Regions from separate parts of the Mesoplasma entomophilum genome, predicted to be linked through region 1. Evidence: a T-box and tRNA genes for the amino acid it is inferred to sense, from the RefSeq annotation. Region 1 holds a T-box; the other holds one or more tRNA genes.
The links. The T-box of region 1 lies ahead of ileS (isoleucine--tRNA ligase). A T-box ahead of a tRNA ligase gene usually reads a tRNA of that ligase, here a tRNA-Ile.
Positions count from the first base shown of each region.

Region 1 (8,349 bases):
TCATTAGAGCAAAGTTTAAACTTATTAAATTCAAAAGGAAGAATAGTAGTTATTACTTTCCATTCGTTAGAAGAAAAAGTAGTTAAAAATATATTTAAGAAGTATACACTTGATGAGCAACAATTTTATTTAAGCAATTTACCTTATGAAGTTGAATCGTCAAAAGACTTTAAATTACTTTTCAAGAAACCATTAAAACCTACAAACACAGAAATTGAAAATAATAACAGAAGCCATAGTGCAAAACTATGAGTTATAGAGAAAAAATAAGAAATAAAAAGAGGTAAAAGTTATGATAGGAAATAATAAAACATTCACAACAGTAGAAATTAGAAAAAATGTAGTTAAAATTAATGCTTATAGAGTATTAGAAAAAAACATTATTTCTATTTTTGAACACGAAATTGAAGCTAAAAATAACTCTGCCTTTTTAACTGATAATGGAATCGTTAAAAGTTCAGTTTCAAGTGAACTTAAAAAAGAAATTTCAGCAGTTATCAAATCTATTATTAAAGATCAAGCCGATTTCAAAGATAATAAAATTTTTATGATTCTACCTAGTTCAACTTATGCATTTGCAACAAGAACTTATCATATTAATAGTTCAAGTACAATTTTAATTAATGAAGAATATATTAATGATTTATTCAAAAAAACTGTTAAAAAAGAGCAACAAGCAAATAATGCATTTCATTTAGATGTTCAATTTGCAAAAATTAAAATTGATGGTGTTAAATATGCTAATAAAAACTTAAAAGTTGAAGGTAATAATATTGAATTAACTGTTTCAGTAAGATCAATTTTCAAAAAAGTTTATGATACACATAAAAATGTAATTGAAAAAGTTGAAGATGGTGAAAATTCTTTTATGACCAATCTTGAAGCTTTATACAACTCAATTCAAAGACCTGGAAAAGACGAAAATGATATTGTTGTGGTTAACTGAAAAGAAGAACATATTGAAGCTGGTTTATTTAAAAATGGGTCTTTTATTGAATATACTTCAACAAATTTTGGAATGAATAAAGTTATTGCAAAATTATCAGATGAATTTGGATTAAGTGATGAGATGAGTAAACATTATTTATACAACAACATTAACTTTGATTCATCAAACATTTTAAGAACAATACTTTTAAAATTTAAAAATTCAGTCATTACTAAAACATTATCAGGTGAACAAATTCAATTAATTGTAAAAAAATACGTTAAAGAAGCTTATAAAGAAATTAAAGAGTCATTTGTTTCAAAAGAAAAAATTGATTTTGTTGTAACACCAATATTTAATTTTGGTTTAATTCAAGAAATTCCAAATGGAATATCTTTAATATCAAACAATAAAGTTTCTTCTGATTACATTAATCAAGTAAGAATTATAGGAGCTTTAAAAAATAATGAACACTTTGAGAGTTATGGTTTCATTAGTAAAATTGTAAATAAATTTATCACAACTCAAATTAAAACTAAAAAGCAAAAAATTACCAATGCAGGTCTTAACATGCAGTTTTCATTTTATGATGATTTCAGTGGTCAAAATAAAGCAAGTAGTCAATTATATTTAAAAAATGATGGTATACTAATAGATAAAGTAGAAGCATAAAAAGGAGAAAAAATTATGAACAATAATACACAAGAATTTAGCCAAAAAGCCAAAATAAAAGTTATTGGAGTTGGTGGTGGTGGAAATAACGCCGTATCAAGAATGTTCGAACAAGGAGCACATGGTGTTGATTTCTATATAGCAAATACTGATGCACAAGTTTTAGCAGGATCAAATGTTCCAAATAAAATCATTTTGGGCGAAAAATCAACTAAGGGATTAGGAGCTGGAGCAAATCCTGAAGTAGGTAAAACAGCTGCATTAGAATCAGAAAATGAATTAAAAGCTGCACTTGAAGGTGCTGACTTAATTTTCGTAACAGCTGGAATGGGTGGAGGAACTGGAACAGGTGCTGCTCCAGTTATCGCAAGAATCGCTCAGGAAACAGGAGCATTAGTTGTTGCTATTGTAACTAAACCATTCAGATTTGAAGGTAAATACAGAAATACTTTTGCTGAAGAAGGAATTATTGAATTAAAAAAATATGTTGATTCAACAATTGTTATTTCAAATGACCGTTTATTAGAATTTATTGGAGCTAAACCTATTCAAGAGGCATTCGCTGAAGCTGACGCAATTTTAAAACAAGGTGTTCAAACAATTACAGATTTAATTGCAGTACCAGCGCTAATTAACTTAGACTTCGCGGACGTTAAAACAGTTATGTCTAAAAAAGGAAATGCATTATTTGGGATTGGATTAGGAACAGGACCAGATAAAGCTAACTTAGCAGCAAATGATGCTATTTCATCAACTTTACTAGAAGCTGCTATTGTAGGAGCTAAAGACGTTATTGTTAATGTTACTGGTGGAGAAGGGATATCATTAAATGACGCTTATGATGTTGTTGACGTTGTTAACCAAGCAATTGATAATCCAGAGGTAAACATTGTATTTGGAGTTGCCATTAATAAAGAATTAACTGAAAAAGATGAATTAGTTGTAACTGTTATTGCCACTGGATTTGACGAAGAAATGATGAAAGCAACAGCAAGTTTAGGAACAAAATCAAACGCAACATCAACATTTGCTAACTTAAGAACATCAAGTCTTTACAAATCAACTCATGTTGAAGAAGAACCAAAAGTTCAAACATCTTTTGAAGAAGATGTATTACACGCACACCAAACTATGCACTCTACAAATAACACAACTTCAAATTATTCTGATGAAACTGAAGATGATTTCCCAACATTCTTGAAGTAGTAGGAGAATAAAATGAAAATTAAAGAACTATTAGATAAAATAAAAGCTAAAAAAGTTGAATCAGGGGAAACAGATCAAGCTTTAAGCGATGTAAATGCATACAGTATTTATGATGAAGAAATGAAATCTACTAATGAAGAAGTGGAATATGCAAAAGAAAGTGAATTAAACACAATCAACCAAGATATTCCTTCTAGAAGAACTGAAATAATTAAACCAGTTTCATTTTCAGATGCAGCAAAAATTGCAGATGAATTGAAAGTTAATAAAATTGTTTTAATAGATCTTTCTGAATTAGAAAAAACAGAAAAAAGAAGAATTATTGATTTTATATCAGGTGTAATATACATTAACGATGGTATCTACAAAAAAATTGAAGGTAACATTTATAAAATATTAATTAGGAAATAAGCATTGCTTATTTTTTTATTTCATTTTTATTTGTATGTTTATAGTAAAATATAAATAATAGAAGAGAGGTTATTATGTCAGAATATTCAACATTAGCACATAAAATGATTCAAATGTGGAACTCAAGTTTTTCAAAAATAATCAAACAACGTGAAGAAGCTGCTAGCTTAAAAATTAATTTTGTTAAAGCGATTAATAACTTTAATTCGACTAATAGAAATTCAAATAAGAAATTAAAAATAAAAGAATATAAAAACCCAACATCTAACTTTACGATTCTTTCAAAAGATGGCGTAAAAATAGTTGCAAGTGTATGATTGAACCCTAAACCAAGTAACAAATGAGTAATAGGTGTACATGGGTTTAATTCTGGAAGATTCAATGTTTTATATTTAACTTGACACTATCGTTCACTAGGATACAATATTATAACTTTTGATTTTAGAAATCACGGATCAAGTGATAGTGATGTTGTAACTTGAGGTTATAAAGAAAAGTGAGACTTAATGACAATTATTTCATGAGTAACACAAAATTATAAACCAGAAGAAATAGGTCTTGTTGGAACAAGTATGGGTGGTTTTACAGTTAATTACTTGGCTTTAACAGAGGAAAAATTTGTTAAAGAGAATAATATTAAATGAGCAATCTCTGATTCAGCTTATATGTCAGTTTCAAAACTCTTAAGAAGAATGGTTGCTAATAATGCTCCAAAAATATTTGAAAATTACGTTAACTTAGTGTTAGAAGATATGTTAAAAATTTATAAGAATGAATATGGTGTAAATCTAGCTGAACTTGATTTTATTAATTTAATTGAAGCAAAGCATAAATATATACCGATTATGTATATTCATAATAGATTTGATCGAGTAACAAACTTTTTGGATAGTTTTAAAATGCATGATGTCAAAAATAACATTGAAGAATCAGAGGCAAATGAATTGATTATTTATGATACTGGAATTAATCACACTAAATCAATTATTAAGTTTACTGAAGATTACATTTTAAGAACAACTGAATTTGTAAAAAAACATCAAATTTAATCAAAAATAAGATAAAATATTATTATAAAAACTAAAGGACAAGTTTTTTAAATCAATTATTTAGAGAGAACTAGTGTTTGGTGTGAACTAGTAATAATATTTAAAAGATATCACCTTTTTTTAACAGAAAAGAAAAATTATATTGAGTAGAATTCTGCGGTGGCACCGTTAAAACCTTAAAGATGATAAATTAAGTTTTAATTTATTAATTAGGATGGTACCGCGGTTGATCGCTCCTTTTTATAGGGGCGATTTTTATTTTTAAAAGGAGATTAGAAAATGAAAAATGTTTATAAAGATACATTATTAATAGGTCAAACAGATTTTGACATGAGAGCCGGATTAAAAGATAAAGAACCAGTAATCCAAGAAATGTGAGAAGCAAAAGGTATTTATGATAAAAAACAAAAATTAAATGAAGGTAAGCCTTTATTTATGTTACATGATGGTCCACCATATGCTAATGGTGATTTACATATTGGTCATGCATTGAATAAAACTTTAAAAGATATGATAATTAGATGAAAAAACGCTAATGGATATTTAGCTCCTTTTATCATGGGATGAGATACACATGGATTGCCTATTGAAACAGCTGTTACTAAAATGGGTATTGATCGTAAAAAAACACCTGCAGTTGAATTTAGAAATATGTGTAAAGATTACGCTTTAAAACAAGTTGCAAATCAAGCTAACCAATTTAAACGTTTAGGTATTTTTTCAAATAGTGATGTCAAATATGTAACTTTGACGCATGATTTTGAAGTTAGTGAATTAAGATTATTCCAGAAAATGTATGAAAAAGAAATGGTTTACAAAGCCTTAAAACCTATTTACTGATCTCCTTCAAGTGAATCTGCTTTAGCTGAATCAGAAATTGAATATAAAGATGTTAAATCACCAACTATCTTTGTAGCTATGAAAATTGTTGAAGGTAATGCAAAAATTGACACTGATACTGAAATTGTTATCTGAACAACAACACCTTGAACTATCCCTTCAAACCAAATGGCTGCTGTTGGTGAAAACATAGAATATAATATTGTTAAAGCAAACAATAGAAAATTTATTTTAGCGTCGTCATTAGTTAATAAAGTGGCTGAACAAATTGGTTGAGAAACATTTGAAATTTTAGAAACTCTAAAAGGCCCTGAAATTGCAGGTATTAAATATGCTCACCCACTGTATGAACAAAAAATTAATCAAATTGTAATTGGACATCATGTTACTGATGAAGCAGGAACAGGTATTGTTCATATCGCTGGTGGTTTTGGCGAAGATGACTACTTAATCGTAAAACAACATGGTTTAGAACCATTTGCTCCAATTGATGATCAAGGTAAATTCACAAACGAAATTGCTGAATTTAATAAAGAACTAGTTGGTGTATTTTATGAAGATGCGAATAAAATTGTTGGAATGGATTTAGACGCTAAACAAAGATTATTAAAATTAAAATTTGTTTCACACTCTTATCCACATGACTGAAGAACTAAAAAACCAGTTATATACCGTTGTACTTCACAATGATTTATTGGTTTAGATAAAGCAAAAGATGAAATTTTAGCTAACGTTGATAAAATAACAACAAAACCAGAGTGAGCTAAAAAACGTTTATATCAAGTATTAGAAGATAGAACTGATTGAACTATTTCGCGTCAAAGATTATGAGGTGTACCAATTGTTGCATTCTATGATGAAAATGATAAGTTAGTATTAAACAATGAAATCTTAGCATTTGCTATTGATAGAATCGCTGAACTTGGAACAAACTCATGATTTGAAAAACCAGCAGATACATTCTTGCCTGAAACTTACAGAAATAAAAACCTAAGAAAAGAAAAAGATATTTTAGACGTTTGATTTGATTCAGGATCAAGTGCTATTGCATTAAGTGAAAGATTTGAAAACTTACCATTACCATATGATTTATATTTAGAAGGTAATGATCAATATCGTGGATGATTTAATGCATCAATGATTAACTCAACTATTTACTCAGGTAAATCTCCATATAAAAAACTTATTTCACATGGAATGACAGTTGATGAAAAAGGAAATAAAATGTCAAAATCATTAGGTAATGGAATTGACCCTATTGAATTTGCAAATACACAAGGAGCAGATATTTTAAGATTATGAGTAGCTTCAACAGACTACACTGATGATCAAAAAATTGGCCCTGAAATTATTAAACAAATTGGTGAATCTTACAGAAAAATAAGAAATACAATGAGATTTATTTTAGCAAACTTATTTGATTTTGATCCAAGCAAAGATTATCAATCAGATTTAACTGAAGTTGATAGATATGCTTTACACAATTTAAGTGTTATTAAAAATAAAGCTAGTGAAGCTTATGATAACTTAGCATATAACCAAGTTTATAACTTAGTAGTAAATTATGTAACTAAAGATTTATCTTCATTCTATTTAGACTTTATTAAAGATATTTTATATATCGAACAAAAAGATTCATTAAGAAGAAGACAAGTTCAAACGGTTTTATACGAACAACTTTGAATGTTAATAGATTTATTAAGACCAGTATTAATTCATACAATTGAAGAAGTTTACCAATCAATGGTTAACTTAAAAAAAGTTGAATCTGTTCATTTATTAGATAATAAAAAACAAGATTTCATTGAGTCAGATGATTTTGTAAATAAATGAAATAACATTATGATCTTAAGAGATGACGTAAATAAAGCATTAGAAATTGCAAGAGAAGAAAAAGTTATTAATAAGGGTTTTGAAGCTGTTGTTAAAGTTTGTTTAAAGGATGAGTTTAAAAATATTGAGTCAACATCAGAATTAGAAAAAATATTCATTGTTAACTCATTAAATTTTACGAGTGACTGTTCAAGTTTATCAGAACAAAAAATAGCTTATGTTGGTGTTGAACCAAAACAAGGAGCAAAATGTGAAAGATGTTGAGGAATATTTGACACATTAATTAATGATGAAATTTGTGAAAGATGTAATTCAGTAGTAAAATCATTATAAATATGTTTAAGGGGTGATAGTTATGTTTAAAAATTGAATAAACAATTTTGTTTATGGTTTAAAAGCCTATGATTTCAAGTGAAAATTTAAACTAGTTGTCGCAACCCCAATTATGAGTTTTTTGATTTTAGCAGATTGAATTGTTAAATGAGTTGTTGTAGCAACAATGCAGCAAAAAGAAGAAAAACAATTTATAAAAGGTTTCTTAAAATTAAATTTTATTATTAATCCTGGATCAGCTTATGGAAGAAATTCAAACAAAATTGAATTAGCAATAACATTAGCAACTGTATTTGTAATATGTTTAATAGTTCTATTTATATTTTTAAATGATAAAAAATGAATTATAACTTCATCACTTTTACTAGCTGGTGGATTTGCTAATTTATTAGCTAGATCATGAGCGCCATTTGATGAAGTAAATAAAGTTTATGGTGGAGTTGTTGATATGTTTGTTTGAGATTTTAATTTTTTAGGATCATCAGGCTATATATTTAATTTAGCTGACATGTGAGTAAACATAGGGATTGGATTTGGAGCAATTTGTTTCATAATTGAAATATTCCATGTATTTAAACCAAAAAAAGAAAAAGAAATGAATAAAGAGGTAGAAATAAATGAAATTGATAGCTAATGTCGAAAAAGTAAGATTAGATAAATACTTGGTAGATGCATTGGCTGAATCTACCGAATATTCAAGAAGTTACATTCAAACTTTAATTAAAGATGGAAATATTAAAGTTAATGGAAATGTTGAAACAAAACAAAACTTTAACTTGATTGGAGATATTGAAATTGAAATAACAATTCCTGAAGTTAAATCATCAACAATTAATCCAGAAAAAATAGATTTAGATATTGTTTATGAAGACGATGATATTTTAGTTGTTAACAAACCAAATAACATGGTTGTTCACCCAGGTGCTGGAAATACTGAAGGAACAATGGTTAATGCCTTACTAGGCAGAGATGCTGAGTTTTTAAGCACAATAGGTGGAATTGAAAGACCAGGTATTGTTCATAGAATTGATAAACAAACTACAGGGTTACTAATTGTTGCTAAAAATGATAAGTCTC
Region 1 is NZ_CP024966.1:463,156-471,504, reverse strand. It holds gene rsmH (16S rRNA (cytosine(1402)-N(4))-methyltransferase RsmH) at 1-270, shown strand, start outside; gene MENTO_RS02125 (hypothetical protein) at 293-1,600, shown strand; gene ftsZ (cell division protein FtsZ) at 1,616-2,806, shown strand; gene sepF (cell division protein SepF) at 2,819-3,217, shown strand; gene MENTO_RS02110 (alpha/beta hydrolase) at 3,289-4,266, shown strand; T-box leader at 4,293-4,507, shown strand; gene ileS (isoleucine--tRNA ligase) at 4,546-7,272, shown strand; gene MENTO_RS02100 (signal peptidase II) at 7,295-7,906, shown strand; gene MENTO_RS02095 (RluA family pseudouridine synthase) at 7,890-8,349, shown strand, end outside.

Region 2 (8,349 bases), 150 kb from region 1:
TTTTGGTTAGAATATATTTAACTAAAAATAAGACCGGAGAAATTATGAATAATATAGAGTTAATGAAAGAATTTAAATCACGTTTATTAAATACTACTAGAAGAGGAAGCACATTTTATAATAGTTTTCTAAAAAATTCACAAACAATAAACTTATATAAATTTGAAAAAAAAGGATTATTGACAGAATTTGAAACTTTAAGTCAAAAGTTTTCAAAAAATAAAATTGAAATTGATTTTAGAAATAATACTGAAGAATTTAAATCAAAGAAATATATAGAAATCAATAGTTACATAAGAGAACTAAAAAATATAATTAGTAAAAATAAAAGTCTAACATCAGAAAAAAATCAAGAATGTATGTACATAGGAAAGTATTTTATTCATGGACTTTTAGGAAATGAAGATAAAGACTATTTTAGAGCACCCATTTTATTAAATAAAGTATCGGTCGAAAATTATGGCCAAACATTTGTTATTGATATTCAAAATGAATTTGTGATAAACAACGCTCTTTTTAATTTAATAGCAAACAAAAATAATCTTAAATGAAATTTTTATGAATATAACTCAGATGACTTTTTAGATTATGAAACAACAATACAAACAATTAAAAGACTACTAAACTTAGCTGGTTTAAATCTTGAAGTTAATGATCAAATATTTCTGAATACATTTAATAACACTTTTTCTGATGTAAAAGGTTACACAAAAAAAGAAACAAAGGAAAAATATTTAGAGCAAGGATTTGAAAAAGGGTTTAAAGTATACCCATTAGATATTTGCGCTATTGGTATTTTTGATTTAGCTGCAGGTAACATTTTATCTGCATATTCAGAATTTGAAAATGACGCTAATTTCCTTAAAGAAATATCAAATGAAGTATTTGATATTTTCAGTGCGGATATAACTGAAACAAAAGATAATGAAATCAAAACAATATCGATTTTGGATCATTCACAAAAAGATGCGGTTAAAAATTCTTTGAAACAATCAACATTTATTTTTGGTCCGCCTGGTACAGGAAAGTCTCAAACAATAGTTAATTTAATAGCAAATATAATTAGTATGAATAAAGTTACAAAGAAAGCAATTTTTATTACAGAGAAAAGAGTTGCATCAAATGTGGTTTATGATAAATTAAACAAATTAAACAATTTTGTATTAATGCTTCATAACAATGAAAGTGCAAAAGAAATTCATGAAAAAATTTCTGCTTTTTACAATCTAGTGAAAAATGATATATTTAAGAAAAAACAATTAGGGATCTATAACACTTTTGACAATATATCAAAAGAATATGATACTAAGCTTGAAGAAATAATTGAAAATCTTAAAACTTATAAAAAAGTCATGGGTAGTGATAAAGGTAAAAATTATTTAAAAAGCTTAAAAATAATTTCTAACAAAAGAATTGATAATTCTTTTGAGCTAAACAATGATTTATATGAAAGAGTTTTTAAAAATTTTAATTTAATTACAAATAAAGAAATATTAAATGCGCTTAAAAGAGTAAGCAAATATTTTAATGTTTCATTTGAAAAGACAAGTATTTTAGTTGACTTAATTTTTAAATCTGAAAAATTCAGAGAGATAATTTTTAACTCAAAAATTAAAAACAAAGTTTCATTTAAGATTGGTATTTTCTCAAAAAAGAAATTCACTAATTTCATTAATTCAAAAGAATTTAGTGATTCAATAAGTGAATTAGACAATTGTTCTGAAATCATGGGTTACATGTCAAAAGAAGAATTATTTGACTTAATCCAAACTATAAGTTTATTTAAAAATGAAAATGTTTCTGTTGAAGACATTTATAATTTTTATAATAATAATTTCGAATCTGAAAATTTAAGTATTTTGGAATGAAATAAAACTGACTGAATGAAAGAATTCAAGAAGCAAATAAAATTAAAAAATGAAAATGATTTAAATGATATATATGCAAAAAGAATTAATTACATAAGCAATACAATTTTAAACGGAAGATACTACGATGTAAAAACAGAAACAGAAAGAGAACTTTCTTCATTATTTAATTTGATGGGAAAAAGAATTGATTCAGTTAAAACAAATGTTAGATTAAAAACTTGATTTGATAATTTCTACCCATTAATTGAATTGATGTACCCAATTATATTTGCATCGCCTGAAACAATTTCAAATATAAGAATTATACCAATGGAAAAAGAAGAGTTTGAATATTGTATTTTTGATGAAGCTTCACAAATTTTTATCGAGAAATGTTTGCCAGCAATGTTTAGATCAAAAAAATTTATTATTGCTGGAGATGACCAACAATTAGAACCAACAGATTTTTTCTCAACAAGAAATAAAATAGAAAACGAATATACAGAAGGCATATCTGATGAACAAGAAGAATTATTAGAATTTTCAAATAACGAATCACTAATTGATTTCGCTAAAGGAAGATATAGAAGATATATGCTTAATTTTCATTATAGAAGTAAGTATGAAGAACTTATTCAATTTTCTAATTATAAATATTATGAAGGGAAACTAAATGTTGTTAGTGACCCATGAAACCCTTCTTCAAAACCTATCGAAATCATTGATGTTGAAGGACAAAAACAAAATGATATTAATATTGTTGAGGCTGAGGAATGTATAAAATTATTGAGAAAAATTGTTAAATCTGAAAAAGAAAAGTCAATAGGTATTATCACATTTAACCAACACCAGCAAAAATATATTGAATCTTTAGTCGAAAAAGAAATTGAAACTAATGTAGATTTAAATGAAAACTATAATAGAAAAGATAAGGACAAAGCGCTTTTTATTAAAAATATTGAAAATGTACAAGGTGATGAAAGAGATATAATTATTTTCTCAATAAGTTTTTCTAAAGATTTGCAAGGTTCATTTAGAAATAATTTTGGACCAATAAATCAAGTTGGTGGAGAAAAGAGATTAAACGTTGCAATTTCAAGGGCAAAAGAAAAAATGTATATAATTAAATCAATTCAATCTGAAATTATGAATCCAAAAAAAGAATCGATTGGTGCAGTAAATTTTAAAGCATTTTTAAAGTATTCTGAGTTATTACAAAAACATGAAATTAATGATCGCGAAATCCAACTATTATTAAATAATAAAAATGATATTAACATTAAAGCCCAAACAAGTGAAATATTGCAATTTGATTCAGACTTTGAAGAAGAAGTTTATAATGAGATAACTAAAAAATTAGAATCTAGATATATAATTAAAACTCAGGTTCCTTGCAGTGGTTACAAAATAGATCAAGCAATTTATGATTTAAAGGATAATAAATTTGTATTAGCAATTGAGTGTGATGGTTGAGCATATCATTCATCAGCATATGATAGACAAAGAGATATAGAAAGACAAATTTTTTTAGAAAATAGAGGATGAAACTTTATAAGGATTTCATCAATTGATTGATGAAACAAAGATAAAGTAAATAGAAATAAATTTTTAAATGAAATAAGTTATAGATTAAAGGAGAATGAAAAGAATGACTAGTTTTTTGCCAATAATAATATTTATAGTTATTTTAGGAATTTTTGCTTTATTTTTATTAACAGCATTAGCAAGTAAAAAAGCCAGAGAAGATTTTGAAACAGAAATAGAAAATATAATATCCTTATCCCTTAATTCTTTGGGCAGAAATGGCTATGAGTGAAAAAACCTTGATAACAAGGCCCACTTAATTAGTAGTATAAGAAATGAAATTGTAGATCAAAGAAAAGGTGGATATTCATTAAAACCTTCTGTTCAATCAAGAGGCCCTAAAAAAATGAATCAGTTAAAGAACTTAGTTGACTATTGAGTTAAGCAAGATTTATCTGAAAAAAACTATTTTAAAGCAGAAATTTCAGAAGCAATTATAGAATATGAAAATAATTCTGATTTATATGAAAATAAAGTTATGAGACAAAAAAATGTACCTCAAACTTTGTCTGATGAAGAAAGAAAAAAATACAAAAAAAGTAGGGTAGTCGAATAAAAAAAGAGATACTTTTTACTTTTATTCACTTTTCTATTGACTTAATATTGTAAAAATAATACAATATTTTTGTTTTCGGAATATAGCTCAGCTGGTTAGAGCACTCCGCTGATAACGGAGAGGTCGTTGGTTCAAGTCCAATTATTCCGACCATTAGATATCACAAGTAATAATCATTTGATTATTACTTTTTTTATTTTTTAAAAAATAGTAAAATAAATAATAGTTTATATTTATAAGGAGTTTAAAATGGAATTTTCACATAAAGCGATCGAAAAGAAATGAAAAAAATATTGAGAAGAAAATAATACAAACAAAACAACTAATACATCAGATAAAAAATCATATGTATTAGATATGTTTCCATACCCAAGCGGAGCTGGAATTCATGTTGGTCATGTTAAAGGATATACTGCAACTGATGTTTTCTCTCGTTATAAAAGAATGAATGGATATGATGTTTTACACCCAATGGGTTGAGATGCCTTTGGATTACCAGCAGAACAGTATGCATTAAAAACAGGTAATGATCCAATTGATTTTACTTTAGAAAATATTAAAACATTTAAACGCCAATTAAAAATGATGGGATTTAGTTATGACTTTGATAAAGAAATTTCAACAGCTAACCCAAACTACTACAAAATAACTCAATGAATATTTAATCAACTGTATAAAAAAGGTTTAGCAGAAAATCGTGATGTTGAAGTTAACTGATGTCAAGAATTAGGAACTGTTCTAGCTAATGATGAAATTATTGAAAAAGATGGATTAATGGTTAGTGAGCGTGGAGAACATCCAGTAACTAAACGTAAAATGCGTCAATGAGTTTTAAAAATTACAGAATATGCTGATCGTTTATTAGAAGGATTAGATGAACTAGAATGAAATAATTCAATTAAAGATTTACAAAGAAATTGAATTGGTAAATCAACTGGTGTTGAATTAGACTTTTTAGTTAATGATATTAAAGTTCCTGTCTTCACTACTAGAATAGATACTATTTATGGAGTTAGTTATATTGTTTTAGCTCCAGAACATGAACAAGTATTAAATATTACAACACCTGAACAATTAAGTGAAGTTCAAACTTATATTGAACTAGCAAAAAACAAATCAGAGATTGATCGTAAAGATGAATCAAAACCAAAAACTGGAGTATTCACTGGAAGTTATGCAATTAATCCTCACACTGGTGAGTTAGTTCAAGTATGAGTAAGTGATTATGTATTAGCCAACTATGGAACTGGTGCTGTTATGGCAGTTCCTGCTCATGATAAAAGAGATTGAGAGTTTGCAACTAAATTTAACTTAGAGAAAAAATTTGTCATTGAAAACAAAACTGATGAAAAAGCTTTTGTTGGCGAAGGTAAAATTATTAACTCAGACATTCTAAATGGAATGGATAAAAAACAAGCTATTGAAACTATGACAAAAATTGCTGTTGAACATGGTTGAGGAAGAGAACAAACAAACTATAAACTAAGAGACTGATTATTCTCACGTCAAAGATTTTATGGTGAACCATTTCCAGTCTTATATGGACCAAACCAAGAAATTACTTTAATTGAAGATTTACCAGTAGAACTACCAAGAATTACAAATATTAAACCAAGTGGTACTGGAGAATCACCATTAGCTAATGTTGAAGAATGAGTTAATGTAGAAATTAATGGTGTTAAATACAGAAGAGAAACAAATACAATGCCTCAATCTGCAGGATCAAGTTGATATTACTTAGCTTATATCTTAGCTGATGGAGAAAATGAATTTATTGACATTGATAGTGCAGAAGCTAAAAAACGTTTTGAAAAATGAATGCCAGTTGATTTATATGTTGGTGGACAAGAACATGCAGTTGGTCATTTGCTATATGCAAGATTTTGAAACTATGTATTATATGATCTAGGAATTACTTCAGTTAAAGAACCATTTAAACAATTATTCAATCAAGGAATGATTTTAGGACCAGATGGTAGAAAAATGTCTAAGTCATGAGGAAATGTAATTAATCCTGATGATATTGTTTCAACACATGGTGCTGATAGTTTAAGATTATATGAAATGTTCATGGGACCATTAGATGCTTCTTTACCATGAAGTGAAGATGGTTTAGATTCTGCTTTAAAATGAATTCATAGAGCTTATAGAATGGTTGTTTCTGCTGAACTAACTGATGTAAATGATACTAAATTAGACTTTGTTTATAATGATGTAGTTAAAAATGTAAGTGAAATGATTGAATCATTAAAATTTAATACAGCAATATCACAATTAATGATATTTGTTAATGCAGTTTATAAACATGAAGGACCAGTTTATCGTCCTTACATTGAAGGGTTTGTCAAAATGTTAAGTATCTATGCTCCATTCATTGGAGAAGAATTATGAGAAAAACTAGGTCATGCTCCTTCAATCACAAAACAAGCTTGACCAGTCTTTGATCCAAGTAAATTAGTTTCAAACACAGTAGTTGTTGCTTTACAAATTAATGGTAAATTAAGAGCAACCATTGAAGTAGAAAAAGGAACAGTTAAAGATAAGTTATTAGAATTAGCTAAGAAACATGAAAATATCATTAGTTATATCAAAGATAAACAAATCATCAAAGAGATTGCTGTTGTTGACAGAATTGTTAACATAGTAATTAAATAAGGGTGCAAAAAACAAAAAAATTAGTATTGACACTGATTTTTTTTGTTATAATATTTTGGTTAAAAGAAAGGATTAGAAAAAATGAGAAAAACAGTTAGATTAGTTATTTTATTACTAGTTGTTGCAGTTATTTACTTTGGTTACTCAGCTTGAATTGACTCAGTTGCTATTTACAACATTGGTGCAGTTCAATTAGGATCAGGTACAAACTGAAACAAAACTTTAGATGAATTATTAGCTGTTGCGGGAATTACGAATTCAGCACAAATTGATAATTTGTTACAAGCAGCTGGATCAAGCTTAACAGCTAAAGATATTTTAGTTGCAACTCCAATTTCAGTTTTTGCTGAAGGAACCGAAAATGGAAAAGCATTCTTAACTTCAAGTGCATTTACACTTGGAGGAGCTACAAATGTAGAATTTATTAAAATTCTTATTAATGCAGCAAATGATAAAGCTGGAGCAGGTACATATGTATTAAACGGATTTATGGCAGCTAACTCATTACTAAAAACATTATTGGATCCATTCAAAATGATTTTAGTTGGGGGAGTATTTGCAATGTTCGTACCATTAACAAAACAATTATTATTTGGAACAGTTATTGGAATGAAATCATACATGAAAAACCGTCAATCAAACGTTTTATACAACTACCAAAAAACAATTTCATTTACAGAAGGTTTACAAGCTAAATTAGCAGAAGGAAACTTTGATGCAGTTAAAGCTGATTATGCAGCATATTCAGGATTAGCATTTAAACCAGAATTCTTAAACATTATGATGGATGAAATTTGTTCAGTACTTATCAAAGAAGGAGATGTAACAGTTTTTGCTGAAGCAGCAGGAGTTGTAACAGAATCAATCAAAGAGATGTATGAAAAAGAAAGAAGACGTTCAATTAATGGTCGTGGAGATGAATTATTCTTTGACTTAAAACGTGGATATGAATACTGTGCAACAGGTTCAAAATATTCAATTGCTTACCATAAAGCATTACAAAATAAAGCAGATAACAATTTAGGATGAAAAATTTATAGTTTAGAAATCTTCAAATTCAACTTCTTCTTAGTTGCAATGTTTATACCAGCAGTTATTATTTCAGCATTTGTTGGTGGATTAATTAATGGATTAGTTTCTAATTTAACAGGTGATGTAAGAACATTAGCTGTAGCAGCTACATTCTTCATTTCTTGAGTAATTTTAACTATTATTGCTCATTCATTAATGATCTTCAGAAATGAACAATACAAAAACATCAAAAATATTTTAGTTAAACCAGCTATTATTTTCTACTCATTATACGTATTAACTTTCATTACAATTTCAGCAGGAATTGTTGGTGTATCAAAAGTTAACATCGTTGCTCCAGGATCATCATCTCAAATTTGAGTTTGATTCTCAGCAGTAGCTTACTTAGTATTATCAACAAGTTTAATATTCTATGTAATTGCTACATTAGTAGATAGCTTTAAACAACACAAAACATTATCTAAAAAATTATTAGTTGATGGAATCATTTTACCAATGATCGCATGAACTATTGCTACTGTTTCAAACTTTATGGCTTTATATGGACCAGATGGACATAGTTTACAAAGCATTTTCTCAGCAATTAATGGAGTTACTTTAGTTGGATTCTGAATTTACTTATCAATTTCAAGTTTCTTAATCAACAACTTAATTTCACCAAACATGGCTAGA
Region 2 is NZ_CP024966.1:616,314-624,662, reverse strand. It holds gene MENTO_RS02760 (AAA domain-containing protein) at 45-3,506, shown strand; gene MENTO_RS02755 (hypothetical protein) at 3,499-3,990, shown strand; tRNA gene MENTO_RS02750 (tRNA-Ile) at 4,067-4,143, shown strand; gene leuS (leucine--tRNA ligase) at 4,240-6,645, shown strand; gene MENTO_RS02740 (hypothetical protein) at 6,727-8,349, shown strand, end outside.
Region 2: it has a tRNA-Ile gene. The T-box ahead of ileS (isoleucine--tRNA ligase) is inferred to sense a tRNA for this amino acid. The anticodon was not compared.